Marinobacterium aestuarii: one gene and its partners. Each later gene encodes a partner of the first gene's protein in a complex. Links are inferred from orthologs where the notes say so. Each region holds a gene or a part of one and is shown in the gene's direction. Other genes may lie near its edges. The genes, in order: tsaD, tsaE and tsaB.

Region 1 (7,013 bases):
GGCCAGTCGGGGGAAGTGCAGCAGGCAGGAAATCGCCTTGTCGCACAGATCCAGGTTGCCCGTCGGGTTACGTGGTCGCGGCCGGCGACTGGGCATCTCCTGGTTCTGCGGTCCGGCTGAGCGGGAGCCTGAGGGGGCGGGCTGCGCAGCTTGCTGCGGGCGTTCAGGCGCGGCCGTGTCTGTGGTGACCTGATGCAAATTGATCACGCTGTTGATCTGCTCCAGCGACAGGCCGGTGATCTCGCAGATGCGCTCAAGCATCATTTGCTGCAGCAGGCTCGGCTGCATGGCGCGGATCAGCGGCAGGGCGCGGGTGCTGAAGCGGGCACGCCCGTCCATGCTTTCCAGATCGGCCTGTTCGGTCTGGGAGCGGAAAAAATACTCTGACAGCGGCAGCGCCTGATTGATGCGGGTCTGGAAGTTATCTCTCCCTTCGGTGCGCACCAGGCTGTCCGGGTCTTCGCCTTCGGGCAGAAACAGAAAGCGCGCTTCCTGGCCGTCACGGATCACCGGCAAAGTGGTTTCCAGCGCCCGCTCTGCGGCCTTGCGGCCAGCGGTATCGCCATCGAAACAGAACACGACTTCGGGTACGACCTTGAACAGCCGCTCCAGATGCTGGGCGCTGGTGGCGGTGCCCAGGGTGGCCACGGCGTAGTGAATGCCGTTCTGCGCCAGGCCAACGACATCCATATAGCCTTCGACGATCAGCAGGCGCTGCAACTGGGCGTTGGTCTGGCGCGCTTCGTAGAGGCCATAGAGCTCACGGCCCTTGTGGAAGGTCTCGGTTTCGGGGGAGTTGAGGTACTTGGGCTTTTCGTCCCCCAGTACCCGGCCGCCGAAGGCGATAACGCGGCCACGCATGTCCCGGATCGGAAATATGATGCGATCACGAAAACGGTCGTAATGGCTGTTGCGCTCTTCGTTGTGGATCAGCATGCCGGCCTGTTCCAGCGCTTCGATGCGCTGCTTGTCGGCGCCGAGCGCCTGCATCAGGTTGTCCCAGCCGGGCGGGGCATAGCCAATACCGAAGGCCTTGGCTGCCTGGCCACTGAGGCCGCGCCCCTTGAGGTAGCTGACGGCGCTGTCGCGCTGGGGATGCTGGGTCAGTTGCTGCTGATAGAAACGCGCGGCTTCATCGAGAATGCCATAGAGGTCCTTGAGCTGCTTTTCGCGCTGGGCCTGCTGTGGGCTGTTGTTTTCGCGCGGCACTTCCATGCCGGCCAGGCGGGCGAGCTCTTCCACGGCGACGGGGAAGTCGAGGCGATCGTATTCCATCAGGAAGCCGATGGCATTACCGCCGGCGCCACATCCAAAACAGTAGTAGAACTGCTTCTCGGGGCTGACACTGAAGGAGGGTGACTTTTCCTTGTGGAACGGGCAGAGCCCGGAGTAGTTCTTGCCGGCGCGCTTGAGACGTTCAACGCGGCCGTCGACGACGTCAATGATATTGACGCGGGCCAGAAGGTCGTCGATAAAATATTGCGGGATACGACCTGCCATTGCGGACCTGCTGAGAAAGATTCAGCGGGAGTTTAACCGGCTAGCTGGGCTTTTACGAGCTTGGAGACTGCGCCACCATCGGCACGCCCCTGAATTTGTGGCTTGATAATCGCCATCACCTTGCCCATGTCCTGCATAGACTGGGCAGCGGTTGTACTAATGGCCTGGGCAATCAGGTCGGCCAGCTCCTGTTCTGTCAGCGGTTGCGGCAGGAAAGTTTTAATCACCTCCAGCTCCTGGCGCTCTAGGTCTGCCAAATCCTGGCGACCCGCTGTGTCAAACTGCGAGATTGAATCGCGGCGCTGCTTCTGCATCTTGTCGAGCACGGCCAGCACGCGGGTATCATCCAGTTCTATGCGTTCATCAACTTCGATGCGCTTGATCTCAGACATCATCAGGCGGATGGTTCCCAGACGAGCCTTGTCTTTGGCACGCATGGCAGCTTTCATCTCGGCACTGATTTTGAGCTTGAGTTCAGACATCAAACATCCTCTATAGAGCGGTTGCTAGTCGATGGAACAGACTGAATGTACGTTCAACTCCAGTCGATCAGTAAAGGCGTACGCGGCGAGCCTGCTCGCGGGAAACCTTTTTCATGTGACGTTTAACGGCTGCAGCAGCTTTACGCTTGCGAACAGAAGTGGGCTTTTCGTAGAACTCGCGACGACGTACTTCAGCCAGAACACCGGCTTTTTCGCAGGAACGCTTGAAACGACGCAGGGCTACGTCAAATGGCTCGTTTTCTTTAACTTTTACGCTAGGCATCTATCTTGGACCTTGCTGTTACTAGGGTTACGTAGGACTTTTCTACCTCTTCATCGCGGCCTGAAACGGGTACCACGCAGTGGCCACAGTTCTCACAACTTTGATGAAGGCGCAAAATTTTATATCGCAGGGGGCTGGCTGTAAAGTCCAGGCGGTGATATTGAGGCATTTTTGGGTGATAATGCGCCCATTGTGGCCTGGAGGCAGGCCGGTTGGGCGAATCATCTACAGCGATTGGCGGCGATACTGATGCGAGTACTGGGAATCGAAACATCCTGCGACGAAACCGGCGTTGCAATTTATGACAGTGAGCAGGGTCTGTTGGGCGATGCGCTCTACAGCCAGATCGCCATGCACGCCGAGTACGGTGGTGTGGTGCCGGAGCTGGCATCCCGCGATCATGTGCGCAAATTGCTGCCGCTGGTGCGCGAGACCCTGGCGCAGGCGCGGATGGACAAGTCGGAACTCGATGCCATTGCCTATACCGCGGGACCTGGCCTGATAGGGGCGCTCATTGTGGGCGCGTCCACCGCCCGTGCCATGGCGCTGGGGCTGGGTATTCCGGCGCTGGGCGTGCATCACATGGAAGGTCACCTGCTGGCGCCGATGCTGGAAGATACGCCGCCGGCCTTTCCGTTTGTGGCGCTGCTGGTGTCCGGCGGGCACACCCAGCTGGTGCGGGTCGATGGCATAGGTCGCTACGAGCTGCTGGGTGAGTCTCTTGATGATGCCGCCGGTGAAGCCTTCGACAAGGCCGGCAAGATGCTGGGGCTGGATTATCCCGGCGGGCCCGAGATCGCCAAGCTCGCCCGTCACGGCGATGCCACCCGCTTTCGCTTCCCCCGCCCCATGACCGACAGGCCGGGGCTCGATTTCAGCTTTTCCGGCCTCAAGACCTTTACGCTGAACACCGCCAATAAGTTGCGCGATGCTGACGGTCAGCTCGATCCCCAGAGCAAGGCCGATATCGCCGTTGCCTTTGAGGAGGCTGTGGTGGATACCCTGGCCATCAAGTGCAAGCGTGCGCTGCAACAGACCGGCCTGCATCAGTTGGTGATTGCAGGCGGGGTCAGCGCCAATACGCGTTTGCGTGAAAAGCTCGATGAAGTGGTGCGGCGACAGCGGGCGACCCTGTTCTATGCCCGTCCGCGTTTTTGCACCGACAACGGCGCCATGATCGCGTTCGCCGGTTGCCAGCGACTGCTGGCGGGCCAGTCGAATGATCTGAAAATCAGTGTGTTCCCGCGCTGGCCGATGGATACGCTGCCGCCGCTCTGAAGTGCAGGGGGCAAGGGGCACGAAGCAAGGTTAAAGAGGCGAGGTGAAAGGTGAAAGGGGTCATATTCCCGACCCCTATCCGGTTAAATCTGGCTTTGTAATTCGTTATTCGTGATTAGAGCTTTCAGCCGTAAGCTTAAAGCTGTCAGCTTAAGGCTGAAAGCTGCCGGTTTACCAATTACGATTCACCAATCACCAATCACCAATCACCAATCACCGGTCACTCGCGACTCCGGTAACTGCTAAAGCCTGTGTTCCTGGCCGCCAAGCAGGCGCCGAATATTGTCGCGGTGGCGCAGTACCAGTAGCAGGCAGATCAGGCTGATGGCCGCGAGCTGTTCGGGTAGCAGCATAAAGGTTGCCAGCGGCGTGATCAGAGCAGTGCCCACCGATGCCAGCGATGCTGTTTTACCGATGGCCGCCAGCAGCAGCCAGACGCCCAGAGCTATGAGCCCAAGCGGCGGGCTCAGCGCAAGGCAAAGGCCAAAGGTGGTGGCAACACCCTTGCCGCCGCGCATGCGCCCGAACAGCGGGTATATATGCCCGAGCAATACCGCCAGGGCGCAGAGGCCGGTTTGTATCGAGCCAAGGTCTGCATAAAGGGCGAGGCGTACAGCAAGAGCGCCCTTGGCGACATCGCCCAGCAGTGTCAGCACGGCGGCGGTGCGATTGCCCTGACGCAGGACATTGGTGGTGCCAGGGTTGCCGGAGCCAAGCTGCCGCGGGTCTGCAAGCCCCATGCTGCGGCACACCAGTACTGCAGTCGGCACTGAACCCAGCAGATAGGCAAGGGCTGCAAGCAGTATGGGCAACAGGGTTTCCGATCCCGGCATGGGTCTGTCCGCGGGTTGTTCAACGGTGTGATTCTATACCCTAATACCAAACTCGCTGAGATACAAACAGACTGGATACTGTGTTGAATCAACGGCTTGTTGCCTGATCCCGGTGCCTGAGACAACTGCTGACAGGCGCATGCAGTTGCAGCCTTGATTGGGCCGGCGGTAGGATCTGGTGCGTCTGTACGCCAACGGGGTGCAGTCGGTGTTAAACTAGCGGCCTTGAAGTGGGGCCCAGGTCCTGTGTACTTTGGCTGTGGTCCAGGCTGGATTACGGCTGCGCGGGCCAGGCCTGGAAAACAAAGCTGACAGTTATTGTCGGTGGCGCTGAAACCATATCTAAATCAGTAATTTATTGGGTCATACGTGGATATAGTTTACATACGCGAGCTGCAGGTGCAGACCGTGATCGGCATTTACGACTGGGAGCGTGAAGTTCGCCAGGCGGTGAGTCTGGATCTGGAAATGGGCACTGATATTCGTGAGGCTGCGGCCACCGAGGATATTGGCAACACCCTGAACTACAAGTCGGTCTCCAAGCGCCTGATTGCCTTTATCGAGGGCAGCGAGTTTCTGCTGGTGGAAACCATGGCCGAAGAGATAGCGCAGCTGGTCATGCAGGAGTTCGGCGTGCGCTGGTTGCGCCTGCGTCTGGGCAAGCCCGGTGCCATTCGCGGGGCGCGGGATGTTGGTGTGCTGATTGAGCGGGGAGAGGCGTTCTGATGGCACAGGTCTATGTCAGTATCGGCAGCAATATCGAGCGCGAGCACAATATTGCAGCCGGGCTGGACGGGCTGGCAGAATCCTTCGGCGAGCTGACGCTGTCTTCGGTGTTCGAGAGCGAGGCGGTCGGCTTTGCCGGTGATCATTTCTATAACCTGGTGGCGGGCTTCGAGACGACCCTGGCGGTCGGCGAGCTGTCGCGGGAAATCAAGGCCATTGAGGATCGTAACGGGCGTTGCCGCCAGGGGCCCAAATTCAGTGGTCGTACGCTGGATATCGATATCCTGACCTATGATGACGTCTGCGGGCGGGTCGAGGGGGTCGAGTTGCCCCGGGCCGAAATTCTGTTCAATGCCTTTGTGTTGCAGCCGCTGGCGGAAATCGCGCCCCAGGGGCTGCATCCGCTGAACGGGCTGTCCTATGCCGCACTCTGGCAGCAGTATGACAAACAAAAGCAACGACTCTGGGCGGTGGACTTTGTCTGGCAGGGGCGCAGTTTCTCCCGGGCGAAGGTCTAACTCCTCTCGCTTTTCGCAGCTTAAAACTCGCAGCTTAAAGCTTGACGCCGTTAACTACAGCTCGATTCGGGCGCAGGCGTCACGCTGGCGGCGTTTCAACTCTTGCCCCAGCGCTTTGCCCTTGAACCCCTGGCGCATTAGCTCGGCCGGGGCCGTTGCGGTCAGTGCCTCGTGCAGTGCCTGCAGGGAATGCTGTGCAGCGGGTGCATCGACATTGAGCCAGGCGGCCAGGGTGTCGAAGCAGCGGGCGAGGCTGGCGATGCGCTCGGGGCGGCGCAACAGGTCGAGCCCGCTGGCGACGTCGAGGCGGGTGTCACCATCGGCCTGGGACAGTCTTAGCAGGCCCGCGTACTGAGCGCACACCAGCAGGGCCTGATCGCGGAAAGCCTTGGGGGCCTTGAGGCGCAGACAGAGTGCTTCTATGTGCTGGCGCGAGGCGTCTGCTTCGATGCTGGCTATGCGCAGCGCCGCGCAGCAGAGTACTGCAAAGCGCTCGCAGCTCGAGGGCAGCTGTGGCAGCAGTGCTGCCAGCGCCGGCCAGGCCGGATCGCCCTGCAGGGCGGTGAATTCGCCAAAGAGATTGTCGAGTGCACCGCAGCGCTGCAGAACGTCGATAAATACCGCCGGCGAGGGCTCGCCCAGCGCCCGGTCGAATTCCTGCCAGACCCTTTCTGCACTCAAATACCCCAACTCACCGTCTGTGGATAACTGTTGCATCAGCGCCAGGGTTTCATCGGCGATGCTGAAACCCAGCGCGGCATAACGGGCGGCAAAGCGCGCGACGCGAAGCACTCGCAATGGGTCTTCGGCAAAGGCGGGGGATACATGGCGCAGGATGCGCTTTTGCAGGTCTTCCTGTCCGCCATAGGGGTCGCTCAAGCTGCCGTCGGGCGCCTCGGCCATGGCGTTGATGGTGAGGTCGCGGCGCAACAGGTCCTGTTCCAGAGTGACATCGGGGCTGGCGTAATAGACAAAACCACCATAGCCGTGGCCGGACTTGCGTTCGGTGCGGGCCAGGGCGTATTCCTCACCGCTGTGGGGGTGGATGAACACCGGGAAGTCGGCGCCGACCGGTTTGTAGCCCTGGGCGATCATCTGCTCGGCGCTGGCGCCCACGACAACCCAGTCACGGTCATAGATGGGGTAGCCGAGCAGCCGGTCGCGCACGGCGCCCCCCACCAGGTAGATCTGCATCAGCGGCTGCACTTGTCCGGATGTTCTGCCTGCCAGGCTTCAAAGCCGCCATTGAGGCTGTAGACGGCATCAAAGCCGACGTGGGCCAGCTGGGCGGCGGCGTTCTGGCTGCTAAAGCCGTGGTAGCAGCAGACGATCAAGGGCTTGTCCATATCGCTGTCGCGAATGAAATCCTGCAGATTCTCGTTATTCAGCTGTA
Region 2 (7,122 bases), 3.0 Mb from region 1 along the record:
GGTTTCATTGTCCAGCGCAGCGATAATCAGCGGGGGCAACTGCCAGGCCTGGGCCAGCCCCAGTGATATCTGCTGGACGCTGCAGCCCAGGGTTTCGATCTGCGCATCAATGGGGTCCAGCCCTGCGTCACGGATACGGCAGTGGATGCGGTGCATGTGCAGCGGCGCGTGGCGCCACAGGGACCAGAAACCCACGCCATAGCACAGGGCCGCGACCCAGCCTTTTTCGGCGTAGGTGGCATGGCGTGCCCGCAGCCACTGGACACACTGGGTGGCGGCGTGATGGCTGTTGGCGATGGCGCGAAAATACTGCAGTTCGGCGCTGCAGCTGGCATGCAGGCGCAAGGCTTCGCACTCCTTGGCCAGCTGCCCGAGGCGCTCCATGCCCAGTGAGCCGATGGCGTGGTCGATACCGGTGACGTCCGAGCCTTTGCGGGCATGCAGCGCCTGGGCCAGGCGTACCACCTGCAGGCAGAGCACGGGGTCGGCCTTGATGATGGCGGTAATGCTCATCAGGGTGCCGCGATCGGATGCCGTTTCGCGCTTCAGACGCTGCAGGCTGGAGAGCCGGGTAGGCAGTGGGCGGTCGGCCAGGTATGTGGTCCAGGCGGTGGCACTGAACAGAGGCTGCTCCAGTGCTTCAGTGCCGTCTGCGCTGTCGTTGGCGTTGTCGTCTGCTGCGTCGCTGGACGGATCATGCATCGAGAGGCCCTGTTGTCAGTGACTGCTATTCGGTGCCAGCAAGGTCTGGCGGATATGCTGAAAGCTGCGTACCCGGGTGGCGCTGATTTCGTTCTGCTCGATCGCACCCTTGATGGCGCAGCCCGGTTCCTGTTCGTGGCGGCAATCCCGAAAACGGCACAGGCCCAGGTAGGGGTGAAACTCGCGAAAGCCTTCGATCAGGCGTTCCGGTTCCAGATGCCAGAGGCCAAATTCGCGGATGCCGGGGGAGTCGATCAGGTCGCCGCCATCGGGGAAGTGAAACAGGCGCGCCGTGGTGGTGGTGTGGCGGCCCTTGCGGGTCTGGGCGGAGAGCTCGCCGACACGGATATCGACACCCGGCAACAGGCTGTTGATCAGGGATGACTTGCCCACGCCCGACTGGCCGACAAAGACGCTGACGCGGCCGTCTAGCATTGCCTTGAGCTCGGTCAGGGCGTCGTCGCCATTGGCCGAGGTGGTCAGTATCTTGTATCCGATGCGCTGGTAGGTATCGAGCATGGCCAGGAGTTCGTCGCGATTGCCGTCGTGCAGCAGGTCGGACTTGTTGAGCAGAATCACCGGTTCGATACCGCTGAGCTCAGATGCCACCAGGTAACGGTCAACCAGGTTGGCAAAGGGGGTGGGTTCCACCGCGATAGTGACGACGATAAAGTCGATATTGGCCGCCACCGGGCGCAGTTCGCCCTGGGGGTTGGGGCGTACCAGCTCTGTCTGGCGTGGCAGTTGTGCCACCACGACGCCGCCTTCGGTGCCGGCGCGCCAGATGATGCGATCGCCGGTGACCAGCTGGCCGAGGTTGGTGCGCATATGGCAGCGGGTAATGATGCCGGCCTGTTCACCGTCCAGGCCTTCGACATCCACCTGACGGCCGAAATGGGAAATGATCAGGCCGTGCTGTTCCTGTCCCAGCTCGCCACCTTCCAGCTGCTCGTCCACGACATCGTCGCGTTTGCTGGCGCGGGCGGTACGCTCCTGCTGGATCTTTTCTACCCGCCAGGACTGGCGGCGGGTCAGTTTGCGCTTAGACATCAATCTCCCGGCTGCGCCCTGTGGCACGGACAAGGATTCGTGGCCTGCGGTGCAGCGCTTTCGTAGGTATTCGGATAGGGCGTAAGGTATTCTATTCCGGATCAAATTAGTAGTGGCCAGCGCAGGAGAGCGGCGTCCCATGAGCAATAGTAATCAGTCCGACAGTACCCCTAACGACAGTAATTCACGCAGCACCAATCTTATCTGGATCGACCTGGAAATGACCGGCCTCGAGCCTGAGTACGACACCATTATCGAGATCGCTACCATAGTGACGGACGCAAACCTCAATCTGATTGCCGAGGGCCCGAGCCTTGCGGTGCATCAGAGCGATGCAGCGCTCGAGGCCATGGATGAGTGGTGCACACGCCAGCATGGCCAGTCGGGTCTTACCCAGCGGGTGCGCGAAAGTGTGTTTGGCGAGCGCGACGCCGAGCTGCAGACGCTGGAATTCCTGCAAAAGCATGTGGACCAGGGAGCCTCCCCCATGTGCGGTAACAGCATCGGCCAGGACCGGCGTTTCCTGGACAAGTACATGCCGGAACTCGAGGCCTTCTTTCATTACCGCAATCTGGATGTCAGTACTCTTAAAGAGCTGGCCAGACGCTGGAAACCCGAGGTACTGGAGGGCGTTAAAAAGAAGGGTTCGCACCTGGCGCTGGATGATATCCGCGATTCCATCAGTGAGCTCAGCCATTACCGGCAGCACTTTATCAAGCTCTGAGTGCTGCTTGCATTGGCAAAACGGGATCAGTCCGCCAGCTTGCGGGCACGGGGGTGATCCAGGATGGGGTGTGCAGGGTGCATCCCAACAGCGCGCGCCACCTCTGTGGTGTGGGTGGCTGCGCGCTCTTGCAACTGCGCCAGCGCCCACTGCACATGCTCCTGCACCAGGGGCGAGGGGTCGGATAGCCTGGCCTGGAGCGCGGCTATCACCTCTGCGCCACCGTTGCTGTTGCCCAGCGCTATGGCAATATTTCGCAGCCAGCCCTGGTAACCGGTGCGCCGAATGGCCGAGCCTTCGGTCTTGTGCAGAAACTGGGCTTCATCCCAGCCAAATAGCTCGGTCAGGTCTATATCGTCCAGCTGGTGGCGGGGCTTGAAGTCCGTTTCAGTGCTGTGGCTGGCAAAGCGGTTCCAGGGGCAGATCAGCTGGCAGTCGTCGCAGCCAAAGATGCGATTACCCATCAGCGGGCGCAGCTCGGGGTCGATGCTGCCCTTGTACTCGATGGTCAGGTAGGAGATGCAGCGCCTGGCATCCAGTACATGGGGTGCCGGAAATGCCTGGGTCGGGCAGACGTCCATGCAGGCGCTGCAGCGGCCACAGTGATCCTCGGTGTAGGGCGCATCCACCGGCAGCGGCAGGTCGATGAACAGCTCGCCCAGCAGAAACCAGGAGCCGGCTTCGCGGTTGAGGATCAGGCTGTGCTTGCCCTGCCAGCCGATACCGGCTTCGCGGGCCAGCGGGCGTTCCAGCACAGGGGCGCTGTCGACAAAGGCGCGATATCCCAGGGTTTCGCAGGCCTCCTCGATGCGCTGGCCCAGGCGGGTCAGGCGCTTGCGCAGGGTCTTGTGGTAATCACGCCCAAGGGTGTAGCGGGCTATATAGGCCTTGTCGGGCTGCTTTAGGATTTTCAGTGTCTGGGTGTCGGGGGGCAGGTAGTCCATGCGTACCGAGATAATGCGCTGCGTGCCCGGCACCAGCAGTGACGGGTCCAGCCGTTTTTCGAAGTGGTTTTCCAGATAGCCCATGTCGCCCTGATAGCCCTGATCGAGCCAGGCCTGCAACTTGGGGCCTTCGGCTGAAAGGTCGGTGCCGGTAATGCCACACTGCTGAAAACCGAGTTCCTGCGCCCAGTTTTTAATCTGCGCGGCCAGTTGGCTGAGCTGTTCAGGTGAAAGCCGGTTCATGACGTGTATCGTCCGCCGGACGATCCTTTATAATGTGGCCAATTCAAGGAGATACCTATGCCTGTCATGAGAGCGGAACTGCCGGCCACATTATACACGGCACAACAAAGTCGCGCGCTGGATCAGACCGCCATCGAACAATACGGCCTGCCGGGCTTCAAGCTGATGCAGCGTGCCGGCCATGCGACCTTCGCGACCCTGCTGCATCATTGGCCGCAGCTGCAGTCGCTGACCATTCTGTGCGGTAGCGGCAATAACGGCGGCGATGGCTTTGTGGTCGCGGGTCTGGCGCATCAGCGTGGGCTAGATGTGCAGCTGCTCTGTGTGGGTGATGATGATTTTGAACGCAAGCTGCGGGGTGAGGCGCTGGATGCCTGGCGCTGGAGCCAGGCGCTGGGCGTGGAAGCTCAGGCCTATACGTCTGAACTAGAGCTGCGCGGTGAGGTGCTGGTGGACGCCATGCTGGGTACTGGCCTTGCCGGGCCGGTGCGCGGTGCAGCGGAGCGGGCGATTCGGCACTGCAACCGCAGTCCGCAGCCGGTGCTGGCGGTGGATATTCCTTCCGGGCTGTGCAGTGATACAGGCGCGGTACTCGGAATGGCAGTTCGGGCTGCGGTGACCATCACTTTTATTGGTCTCAAGCAGGGGCTCTTTACCCATCAGGCGGTGGATTATACCGGCCAGGTGGAGTTTGACGGCCTGCTGGTACCGGAAGCTGTGTATGAGGATGTGCCGGTCAGTGCTTTTCGCACCCAGACCGAAGATCTGGCCCAGGCGCTGGGGCCCCGTCGTCGCAGCAGTCACAAGGGCGATTCCGGTCATGTCATGGTCATTGGCGGTGATCTGGGGTTTGGTGGCGCGGGTATTCTCGCCGCCCAGGCGGCGTTGCGCAGTGGCGCAGGCCTGGTTTCCCTGGCCATCAGGCCTGAATATGTGTCGGCCGCGCTGGCGCGTCAGCCCGAGCTGATGGTGCACGGCGTGAATTCCGGTCAGGATCTGGAGCCGCTACTGGAACGGGCGGATATTCTGGTGATAGGGCCGGGCCTGGGGCGCAATGCCTGGGGTGATCAGCTGCTGCTGCAGGCCCTGCAGAGCGAAAAACCCATGGTGGTGGACGCCGATGGCCTGAATCTGCTGGCTGAGAAAAACTGGCTGCACAGCGCCCGGCGCGCCAACTGGATACTGACGCCGCACCCGGGCGAAGCCGCCCGCCTGCTGGCCGATGATGCCGCTGCTGTGAACCAGGACCGATTTGCCTCCGTTGAGCGACTGCAGGCAAACTGCGGTGGCGTGGCGGTGCTCAAGGGCGCCGGAACCCTGAGCTGCGATGGCGATGCGCTGCATCTGTGCGCGGCGGGCAACCCCGGCATGGCAGTGGGTGGCATGGGGGATGTGCTGGCCGGTATCATCGGCGGTTTATGGGCGCAGGGGCTCAAGCCCGTCGATGCGGCGCGCCTGGGGGTTTATGTACATGCCCGTGCAGGCGATATGCAGGCCGCGGAGTGCGGTGAGCGCGGTCTGCTGCCGGGAGATCTGTTGCCGCGCATCCAGGCGCTGGTGAGCGGACTGCACGAATAAGTTTATCCGGGCCGGATGCCGGTTCAGCTAGCGGATCAATACGATGACAGAACGATTTGTATACGGCGCCAGGCATGAAGACGCCATGGTGAACTTTGGTGAGGTGCTGGGGCGGGCCTGCGCCGGGCGCGGGATCCTATTCCTGCACGGGGATCTGGGGATGGGCAAGACCACGCTCTGTCGTGGGATCTTGCGTGCCTATGGCCACCATGGTTCGGTCAAAAGTCCGACCTATACTTTGGTGGAACCCTATGATCTGGGGGGGCGCAGGTTGTATCATTTCGATCTGTATCGTCTGGCAGACCCTGAAGAGCTTGAGTATCTGGGGATCAGGGACTATTTCGAAGACGACGACCTCTGTCTGATTGAGTGGCCCCAGCGGGGCGCGGGCTGGTTGCCGCGACCGGATCTGGAGGTGACAATCTCGGTCGAAGGTCAGGGGCGCAGTATTGAGTGCCATGCACAGACAGCACGGGGACAGCAGATTCTGGCGTCTTTGCTAGCGGACAATGACCGGATCGCAAAACAGGGGTAACGCGGTTGAGGGGCAGGATGAAGGGGATTTTGGGGGTTCTGGCAGCACTGCTGCTGGGCACTCCGGCGATGGCGGCTGAAATCAAGAATGTGCGCATCTGGCTCGCGCCGGACCATACACGTCTGGTGTTTGATCTCTCGGGACCGGTGAAACACAAGGTGTTTAGTCTGGATAACCCTGATCGCCTGGTGGTGGACATGGAAGACTCGCGCCTGCTGGCGAATCTTGATCGATTGGGACTGCAGGACAGCCCTGTCAGCAACATGCGCGAGTCGCGCCAGGCCGACGGTACCCAGCGTTTCGTGCTGGATCTGAACAGCACTGTAAAACCCCGCAGTTTTACGCTGGCGCCCAATGATCAGTACGGTCACCGATTGGTGCTGGATTTGTTGAAAACCGGTGCCGACAAGCCCGCGCCTGTGCCGGTGCAGCAACCTGCCGCGGTGGCCGCTGCAACGGGTACGCTGCGCGACGTAGTGGTGGCCATTGATGCGGGTCATGGTGGCGAGGATCCCGGCGCGCTGGGGCCCGGCGGCCTGCGTGAAAAAGATGTGGTTATCGCCATCGCCAAGGAAGTGTACCGGCGCCTGGATGCGACGCCTGGCTACAAGCCGGTGATGGTGCGCAAAAGTGACTATTACGTCAGCCTGCGCGGGCGTACCAAACTTGCCCGTGAACATAACGCCGACCTTTTCGTGTCCATTCATGCCGATGCCTTCAAGGATTCCCGAGCCAATGGCGCGTCCGTCTGGGTGATTTCAGACCGTGGCGCCACCGGTGAGGTCGGTCGCTGGCTGGCCCAGAAAGAAAACAGTGTGGATGCCATCGGTGGTGTGGTCAGCCTGGACGACAAAGATGAAGTCCTGGCCGGTGTGCTGCTGGATATGTCCATGACCTTCAGCATGGAAGGCAGTCGCCAGGTGGCAGACCGGGTACACAAGAACATTGGCAAGTTTGCCCGCATGCACAAGCCGTTTGTTGAGCAGGCGGGTTTCGTGGTGCTGAAGTCCCCTGGCATCCCGTCGATTCTGGTGGAAACCGGGTTTATCTCCAACCCGGACGAAGCCCGCAAGCTGAAGTCGAGCAAGTACCAGAGTCAGATGGCCGTGGCCATCACCGAGGGTGTGAAAGACTACTTCTGGCACCGGCCGCCGGCCATGACACATCTGGCTCACCGCAAGAACGGCGGTGGCCAGCTGGCGTCCCTGTCTGATCGCACGCACAAGGTGTCCCGCGGCGATACGCTGTCGGTGATTGCCGTGCGCAACGGCGTGTCCCTCTCGGCGCTGCGCGCCGCCAATGGCCTGTCCAATGACAAGATCCGTATTGGTCAGGTACTCAAAATT
Region 3 (7,011 bases), 240 kb from region 1 along the record:
TGATACCGCAGCCTTGATCGAGGAACTGGTGCGCGAAGCCCGTAGCGGCAGCCATATTCTGGTCATGAGCAATGGCGGCTTTGAGGGCATTCATCAGCGTCTGGTGCAGGCGTTGCGCGAACGGGAGGCCCTGGCATGAGTCAGAGCGATCCGCGCCGCATCACCCTGGCCATTACCGGAGCCTCAGGGGCTCAGTACGGTCTGCGGCTGTTGCAGTGTCTGGTGGCGGCGGATATTCAGGTCATGCTGATGATTTCCAAGGCCGCCCAGGTGGTGATCGCCACCGAAACCGACTTGGCATTGCCGGGCCGGCCGGACGAACAGCAGGTTTGCTTGAGCCAGCTGTACGGCGCCAAATCGGATCAGATTAGGGTGTTCGGGCGCGAGCAGTGGATGGCGCCGGTGGCGTCGGGTTCAGGCGCGCCTTCGTCCATGGTGGTCTGTCCCTGCAGCACCGGCTGCCTGTCGGCCATTGCCACCGGCGCCAGCAACAACCTGATCGAACGTGCCGCCGATGTGGCGCTCAAGGAGCGGCGTCAGCTGATACTGGTTCCCCGCGAGGCGCCCTATTCGGAGATTCACCTGGAGCACATGCTCAAGCTCACCCGCATGGGTGTGGTGGTGGTGCCGGCGAGTCCTGGTTTCTATCATCGGCCGCAGTCGGTAGAGGACATGGTGGACTTCATCGTCGCCCGTATCCTTAACCAGCTGGGGGTTGAGCAGACGCTGCTGCCCCGCTGGGGGGAAGGGTTGCTCTCATCCAGGGATTGACCCCGGTAATGAAATGTAACAGTGCCGAGGGTAGAATGCCGGCTGTCTAATCGTCAGGCTGTTGTGCGCCGTTGTTGTGCCAGCTCTGAATTTGCCGGGTCTGTGTTCGCTGTGTTTGCTGGCGCGGGGCCTGTGCCTAAAAGTTTGTGTTCAAGAAGGTCGTAATGAGCAAGATACTCGCACTGGATACCTCCACCGACGCCTGTTCCGTTGCCCTCTGGCAGGACGGTGAAGTGGTGGAAGATTTTCGCGTAGTGCCGCGTAAGCATATACAGCTGCTGCTGCCCATGGCAGACGCCCTGCTGAGTGAGGCGGGCTTGAGTGCCCGTGATCTGGATGCGGTGGCCTTTGGTCGCGGGCCTGGCTCCTTTACCGGTATTCGTATCGCTACGGGAATTGCCCAGGGGCTGGCGTTTGCAGCGGATATACCGGTTTTGCCGGTCTCCACACTGGCGGCCATGGCGCTGGAACAGGGGCGCTTGCTGGGGGCTGAGCGGGTGATCGCAGCCCTGGATGCGCGCATGGATGAAATCTACTGGTGTGCCTATCGGCTGGAAAATGGCCTGCCCGAAGCCATGCTGGATGAGCAGGTTTGTGCCGCCTCCGAGTTAAGGTTAATGGAAGATGCGCGCTGGCAGGGCGTCGGCCCCGGTTTCAATTATCTGGCGGACATGAGTGCTGCGGTGCAGGCGGCTATTACCGCGCCTGTGCTTGAGGTGTACCCAAGGGCCAGTGCGATGCTGCCGATTGCAGCGCGGGATCTGGCCTGCGGGCGAGGACTGGCACCTGAGGATGGGCTGCCGGTGTATATTCGTGAAGGTGGCTGGAAGAAAAAGGAACAGCAGTAAACATGGATATTTATCAGGCCATTATGCTGGCCGTGATTCAGGGATTGACCGAGTTTTTGCCGATTTCGAGTTCCGCCCATCTTATTCTTCCCTCGCAGTTGTTTGGCTGGCCTGATCAGGGTCTGGCCTTTGATGTCGGGGTGCATGTCGGCACCCTGGTGGCGGTGATGTTCTATTTTCGTGCGGACCTGGCGCGACTGATTAGCGCCTGGTACCGCTCTCTTGGCGGCACCCGCACGGCGGACTCGGCCCTGTCCTGGTATCTGCTGCTGGCAACGTTGCCGGCGGTATTTGCGGGCTTTTTCCTCAGCAATATGATCGAGCACCTTGCCCGCTCGATTCTGGTGATCGCAGGCACCACGCTGATCTTTGGCGCCCTGCTGGGCTGGGCGGACAGCCGGCGCCAGGAAGTGCGTACACTGGTAAACCTGGGCCCTAGGGATGCGCTCTGGATCGGTCTGGCCCAGGCCATGGCGCTGATTCCGGGTACATCCCGTTCCGGTATTACCATGACCGCAGGTCTGATGCTGGGATTTGATCGCGATGCTGCGGCGCGTTTTTCCTTCCTGCTGTCCATTCCGATTATCGTTGGCGCCGGTGTTTTCAAGGGCATTGATCTGGCGCAGTCAGGCTCCGCCGCCAGCTGGGAACTGGTAGGGCTGGGTGCCGTGCTGGCGGCACTCAGTGCCTGGGCCTGTATCTGGCTGTTTCTGAGCTGGCTGAACCGTATTGGCATGCTGCCCTTCGTTATCTACCGGCTGTTGCTGGGTGTGGCCTTGCTGGTGGTGTATTTCGCCGCTTAATAGGCTCTGGCCGAGCGTTGGCGTTTATTTCCGGCGCGTTATTGGCGATACTGGAATCCCTTAATGCGCCAGACTTGATGTATGCAGATAGGTTCCAGTTTTCGCCTGCCGGCACCCCGGGCGGCGCTCAAGCGTCGCCAGGCTGATCGCAGCGCCACCGAGCCGCAGGAGCTGGTGCGTGAAGGGGAGTGGGAGCCGCGTCTGGCGAGCCAGGGACAAGGACGTCGGCGTGATGCCCAGGCTGATGCGCACTTTGCCTCGCTGGATTATCACAGTCAGCGCGCGCTGCTGGCTTATGATGCTACCCAGTCGCGCAATCCCTCGGGCCTGGCCGATGTGGCCTTTGTCGATGTGCTGATCTGACGGTCAGCCCCCGCACCTTATTTATCCGCAGCGCGCCAAAGCTGCCCCTGAATAGACCTCCTCATATAGACCTCTTCATGACAGAATCCGCCAGTCTTGCCGTTGAGTACACTCACCCCGAACACCTAACCCGCGCCCGGGAATTGTCTGAGCAGCTGGGGCTGAACTTACTCTGTGGCGCAGATCTTGGCCGCTGTGACTATGAGTCGCTGCTGCGTGTTACCCGCGAGGGGCTGCAGTTGCAGCCCACCGGGCGCAAGGCGCCAGGTCCTGTGTGGGTGGATTTTGTTGGCGGAGCCGTGGCCCATCGGCGGCTGCACGGTGGCGGCTCCGGCCAGCTGATAGCCAAGGCCGTGGGCGTGCGCCAGGGCGTGCGCCCCAGGGTGGCGGATGTGACCGCGGGCCTTGGGCGCGACAGCTTTGTGCTGGCGAGCCTTGGCTGCGAGGTGCAGCTGATTGAACGTGTTCCGGTTATTCAGTTGCTCTTGGCCGACGGCCTGGGCCGGGCTCGGCAGGATGATCTGGAGGTGGCAGAAATTGTCGCCCGCATGCAGCTGATAGAGGCGGACAGCATTACCTGGCTGGCCGAGCAGGCGGGGCGTGAAGACAGACCCCAGGTGGTCTATGTGGATCCGATGTTTCCGCACTCGGACAAGAGCGCCCTGGTGAAAAAGGAAATGCGGCTGTTCCGCGATCTGGTGGGCGATGATGCCGATGCCGGCCTCTTGCTGGAGGCCGCTCTTGCGGCGGCGGCCAACCGGGTGGTGGTGAAGCGCCCGCGCAAGGCGCCGGTGATTCCGGGCCCGGCCCCCAGTGTGCAGCTGGCGGGCAAGTCCAGTCGTTACGATATTTATGCGCTGAAAAAGCTGGCTTAGGTTCAGCCCTCAAGTGAGCGCTGGCTTTGGTCGTCCAGTTGCTGGTCGATGAAGCTCAGTCGGCGCTCTGTCAGCAGGCCGCGGGCCTGTTTCATCAGGCCATCGAGTGAGACCCGTGGCTGAATCTGGCTGCCCTTGAACTGCAGTATCTCCCGATCGATCAGCTGCTCAACAAATCCGCTCAGTACCCGCTTGTCGGCATATTCCGCCGAATCAAAACCAAACTCGCGCTGCAGCTTTGCTGCCAGTTGCAGCGACCTTTCCATCAGTTCGTCCTGCTCCAGCGCCTTGTAGCGCTGCAGTATTCTGCACAGCAGGTAATAGCGCAGCAGTACGGGCTCGGCGTTGCGCATCAGGCACAGGGCGGTATCGCTGTCGCAGGCGCGCAGCTGTTTGCCCTCGCGTGTCAGCAGGCCCTGATCCAGCAGGCTCTGGCGCAACTGTGCCGCCACGGCGCTGAAGTTTGGCTCCGGCCAGGGCAGGAACAGCTCGGCCTGCAGGTAGGGATAGAGTACCCGCAACATGCGGGTAATCAGCTGTGGCAGCGGTTTGGCGCTGCGCCTGACCAGCAGCAGGCACAGGCCCGGCAGCACGAACAGGTGCATCATATTGTTGCGATAAAAGGTCATTTCCCGCCCCTGGGCCGGCTCCAGCCGTACCTGGTTACCGGACTGTTCGAGCTGTTTGCGGTCGCGGGCGCGGGTGATCCAGTGGGCCGGGGCTTCGGGCGGTACGCTCGCAGGCGCGTTGGGCAGGCGCTGTGCAAGCTGACGCAGCTGGTCGCACTGCAGGGCCAGGCTGTCGCTATCCAGTATCAGTTGGGGCTGCCCCAGCATTACGGTTGCCAGCACGCCCGTTTCGGTCAGTACGGCGGCCTGGTTGATGCGCTCCAAGAGCTGCCGGCCTAAGGCATGGGCCTGGGGGCGGGTGGGCAGGTGTGGATTGACCGCATCGGCCAGTGCAATGGGCTCGCCGATACTGACAGACACCCGACCGAAGCGCTGGCGCAGCACCTGCCAGACGCTTTGTAGACTATTGAGGGTGCCCGGGTGGCGGCTGTTGTCACCGCTGAGTTCGCGCTGATAGCTATGGGCTTCGACCACCCGGTCGTAGCCGATCCAGACGGGCACCAATGCCACCGGGCGTTCCGGGCTGGCGCACCAGGCATCCAGCGTCATGTTCAGCAGCCCGGTGCGGGCGGGTAGCAGGCGACCGGTGCGGCTGCGGCCACCCTCGATAAAATACTCCAGGGCGTGGCCGTGGCGCGACATCAGGGCCAGGTACTGCTGGTAGAGTGCGCGGTAGAGGCCATCGTTCTGAAAGCTGCGGCGCATGAAGATGGCGCCGCCGCGTTTGAGAATCGGGCCTATGATCGGTATGTCCAGATTGTCGCCGGCGGCAACGTGGGGCAGCATCAGACCGTGGCGGTACAGCGCCCAGGACAGCAGCAGATAGTCCATGTGGCTGCGGTGGCAAGGCAGGTATACCAGCTGGTGGTCCAGGGCGCGCTCGCGCAGCCGGTCGAGCCCGAGGATTTCAACATCGTCGTAGAGTCGGCGCCAGGTGGCATTGAGCAGTGGGTGCAGTAGTCTTGCAGTGACCGGGCTGAAGTTGGCCGCAATGCGCTGCAGTTCGCGTGCCGCATAGCGGCTGGCCTGGTGAATGTTTTCACGCTTTTCCCGGGCCCTGGTTGCGATGGCCTGCTGTACCCCGGGGTGATGCAGGATCATGCTCATCAGTGTACGGCGATGGGATAGATCCGGGCCGACCACGGCACGGCGCCGGGTACGAAAGTGCTGCAGCAGCAACAGGCTGGCCTTGCGGGTCAGGGTGGTGGCATCCGGGGTGCTGTTAACCAGGTCCTGCAGCTGCAGCGGCGGGTCTATCTGAATCAGGCTCTGGCGGCCGTTGATCAGCAGCTGCATCAGGCGTCCGATGCGTCCTCCCTGATCCCAGGCCTCGGCGTACATGAGATTGAGCCAGGATGTTTCGCGGATGGGCAGGCGGCCATGGAAAATGGACACCGGGATCAGCTCAATCTTGTATTGCGGGTCCTGCAGGCTCTGCTGGCAGAGTTCGCTCAGGTGTTGCTTCAGTACCTGCTGGCCACCGCTGCGGGCAAAAATGATCTGTTCGGTCTTAATGTCCACACCGGCGCGGCGGGCCTGCTCAAGCAGCAGCTGCACATGACTCCAGCGATCGCTTTCCAGTACATAGCGTACCCGCGGGCCGCCGTGCAGGTGGGCGCTGCCCAGAGTGGTGGCGGTAACCATCCAGGACAGTAGCGGGCGGCCGACCAGCTCGAGCAGCTTCATATCAGTAGTGCGGTGGCGGTGGTTCGTCGGCCATATCATCGGCCGATGCCGGTGCCGGTGCCAGCTGTTTGACCTGGCCGCTAAGGGCTTTGACCATGCTGGTAAGGCGCTGAATCTCGATATCCTGGCGTGCCACTATTGCATTAAGCGTATCGAGGGTGTCTTCCTGAAAGGCGATCCGGGACTCCAGATCGTCCAGCCGTGGTGTGTCACTCATGTGCAATTGGTTCCGTGCAGGCGTGAAGGTTACAGTCTAAATCAGCCAGTATTCTACAGATAATAGTCTATTAAAAGGCTTAAGCTGTTGAAAAAATACGCAAAATTCGCTATATGTGGCGATCGTCCCCCGTTCTATTGGTGTGGGCGGGTTTATTTTGATGTAAATGGATTAATACAAGAGATGACTAAATGAGTGGTAATCAACTGATACGCGGCCTTGTTGTCAGCGCTTTAGCTGCAGTATTGATTCCGGTTTTATTGGCTGCTGTTGCCAAGGTAGAAGTAGCACTGAGTGTTCCGGTACTGGCGGTAGTCTTTGTGGTTGTTCTGGCGGCTTCCCTAGCGTCGGGATGGGGTGTGAAATCCCAGGCCCAGGCTACTGAAATGGAGTTAAGTGAAGAGGAGTATGATGACGAAAACGATACCCGTGAAACCGGTCAGGTAAAGTGGTTTAACGTATCCAAGGGTTTTGGTTTTATTACGCGTGAGAATGGCGACGATGTATTCGTGCATTTTCGCAACATTCGCGGCCGTGGACACCGTTCGCTGACAGAAGGTCAGCAGGTTCGCTTCAATGTACGCGAAAGCGACAAGGGCTTGCAGGCGGAAGACGTTTCAGTCGCCCGTACCTGACCCCTGTCACAAGGGGGAGCTCAGTGCTCCCCTGTTAATTTCTCCAGCTGCGCAATAATGCCGTCTGCCTGACGGTATCCTGTACTGAGCCAGTGCAGTTCCTCGCCTTGTTGCAGCAGCAGTGTCGGAAATCCCTGTACCCCCAAACTTCCCTTGATTGCCAGGTGTTGCTGCAGCATGCCCT

What was found.
Region 2: the proteins of tsaD (region 1) and tsaE are in contact, whole or in part, in a crystal structure (PDB 6N9A), measured with the Thermotoga maritima proteins. The link is inferred for Marinobacterium aestuarii from one-to-one orthologs. Residues at the interface, in WP_004082750.1 of Thermotoga maritima: Cys10, Asp11, Arg49, His50, Leu82, Gly84, Gly135, Gly136, Glu154, Thr155, Leu156, Asp157, Asp158, Ser159, Glu162, Asp165, Lys166, Arg169, Leu170, Tyr175, Lys213, Thr214, Leu217, Tyr218, Gln221, Arg222, Asn324; in WP_004082108.1 of Thermotoga maritima: Leu37, Gly38, Lys46, Lys57, Val59, Lys60, Ser61, Thr63, Phe64, Thr65, Leu66, Met67, Val69, Pro71, Tyr82, Arg83, Leu84, Asp86, Asp88, Phe89, Asp93, Ile128, Asp130, Glu131, Arg134.
Region 3: the proteins of tsaD (region 1) and tsaB are in contact, whole or in part, in a solved structure (PDB 4WQ4), measured with the Escherichia coli proteins. The link is inferred for Marinobacterium aestuarii from one-to-one orthologs.

The regions. Positions count from the first base shown.
Region 1 is NZ_CP015839.1:1,025,672-1,032,684, forward strand. What follows is about bases 1,750-4,528. They hold tsaD (tRNA (adenosine(37)-N6)-threonylcarbamoyltransferase complex transferase subunit TsaD), read left to right. Parts: upstream 1,750-2,514; coding sequence 2,515-3,543; downstream 3,544-4,528. Other genes in these bases: A8C75_RS04460 (GatB/YqeY domain-containing protein), read right to left, coding at 1,750-1,982; rpsU (30S ribosomal protein S21), read right to left, coding at 2,050-2,265; plsY (glycerol-3-phosphate 1-O-acyltransferase PlsY), read right to left, coding at 3,786-4,376. Outside these bases: dnaG (DNA primase), read right to left, coding at 1-1,500; more of A8C75_RS04460, read right to left, coding at 1,533-1,749; folB (dihydroneopterin aldolase), read left to right, coding at 4,746-5,102; folK (2-amino-4-hydroxy-6-hydroxymethyldihydropteridine diphosphokinase), read left to right, coding at 5,102-5,620; A8C75_RS04490 (tRNA nucleotidyltransferase/poly(A) polymerase-related protein), read right to left, coding at 5,675-6,814; thiosulfate sulfurtransferase GlpE, read right to left, coding at 6,814-7,013.
Region 2 is NZ_CP015839.1:4,021,133-4,028,254, reverse strand. The notes cover bases 4,143-7,030. They hold tsaE (tRNA (adenosine(37)-N6)-threonylcarbamoyltransferase complex ATPase subunit type 1 TsaE), read left to right. Parts: upstream 4,143-5,284; coding sequence 5,285-5,776; downstream 5,777-7,030. Other genes in these bases: A8C75_RS17510 (N-acetylmuramoyl-L-alanine amidase), read left to right, coding at 5,794-7,030; A8C75_RS17520 (bifunctional ADP-dependent NAD(P)H-hydrate dehydratase/NAD(P)H-hydrate epimerase), read left to right, coding at 4,143-5,241. In the rest of the region: A8C75_RS17540 (HDOD domain-containing protein), read right to left, coding at 1-702; small ribosomal subunit biogenesis GTPase RsgA, read right to left, coding at 718-1,752; orn (oligoribonuclease), read left to right, coding at 1,892-2,476; tRNA epoxyqueuosine(34) reductase QueG, read right to left, coding at 2,503-3,663; more of A8C75_RS17520, read left to right, coding at 3,721-4,142; more of A8C75_RS17510, read left to right, coding at 7,031-7,122. UniProt on the Escherichia coli protein: Required for the formation of a threonylcarbamoyl group on adenosine at position 37 (t(6)A37) in tRNAs that read codons beginning with adenine.
Region 3 is NZ_CP015839.1:1,268,003-1,275,013, forward strand. Bases 1-2,777 are described here. They hold tsaB (tRNA (adenosine(37)-N6)-threonylcarbamoyltransferase complex dimerization subunit type 1 TsaB), read left to right. Parts: upstream 1-935; coding sequence 936-1,619; downstream 1,620-2,777. Other genes in these bases: mpl (UDP-N-acetylmuramate:L-alanyl-gamma-D-glutamyl-meso-diaminopimelate ligase), read left to right, coding at 1-139; A8C75_RS05565 (flavin prenyltransferase UbiX), read left to right, coding at 136-771; A8C75_RS05575 (undecaprenyl-diphosphate phosphatase), read left to right, coding at 1,622-2,422; A8C75_RS05580 (hypothetical protein), read left to right, coding at 2,504-2,777. In the rest of the region: more of A8C75_RS05580, read left to right, coding at 2,778-2,785; A8C75_RS05585 (class I SAM-dependent methyltransferase), read left to right, coding at 2,863-3,660; glycerol-3-phosphate 1-O-acyltransferase PlsB, read right to left, coding at 3,663-5,975; A8C75_RS05595 (SlyX family protein), read right to left, coding at 5,977-6,192; A8C75_RS24175 (cold-shock protein), read left to right, coding at 6,384-6,827; A8C75_RS05605 (DsbA family protein), read right to left, coding at 6,848-7,011. UniProt on the Escherichia coli protein: Required for the formation of a threonylcarbamoyl group on adenosine at position 37 (t(6)A37) in tRNAs that read codons beginning with adenine.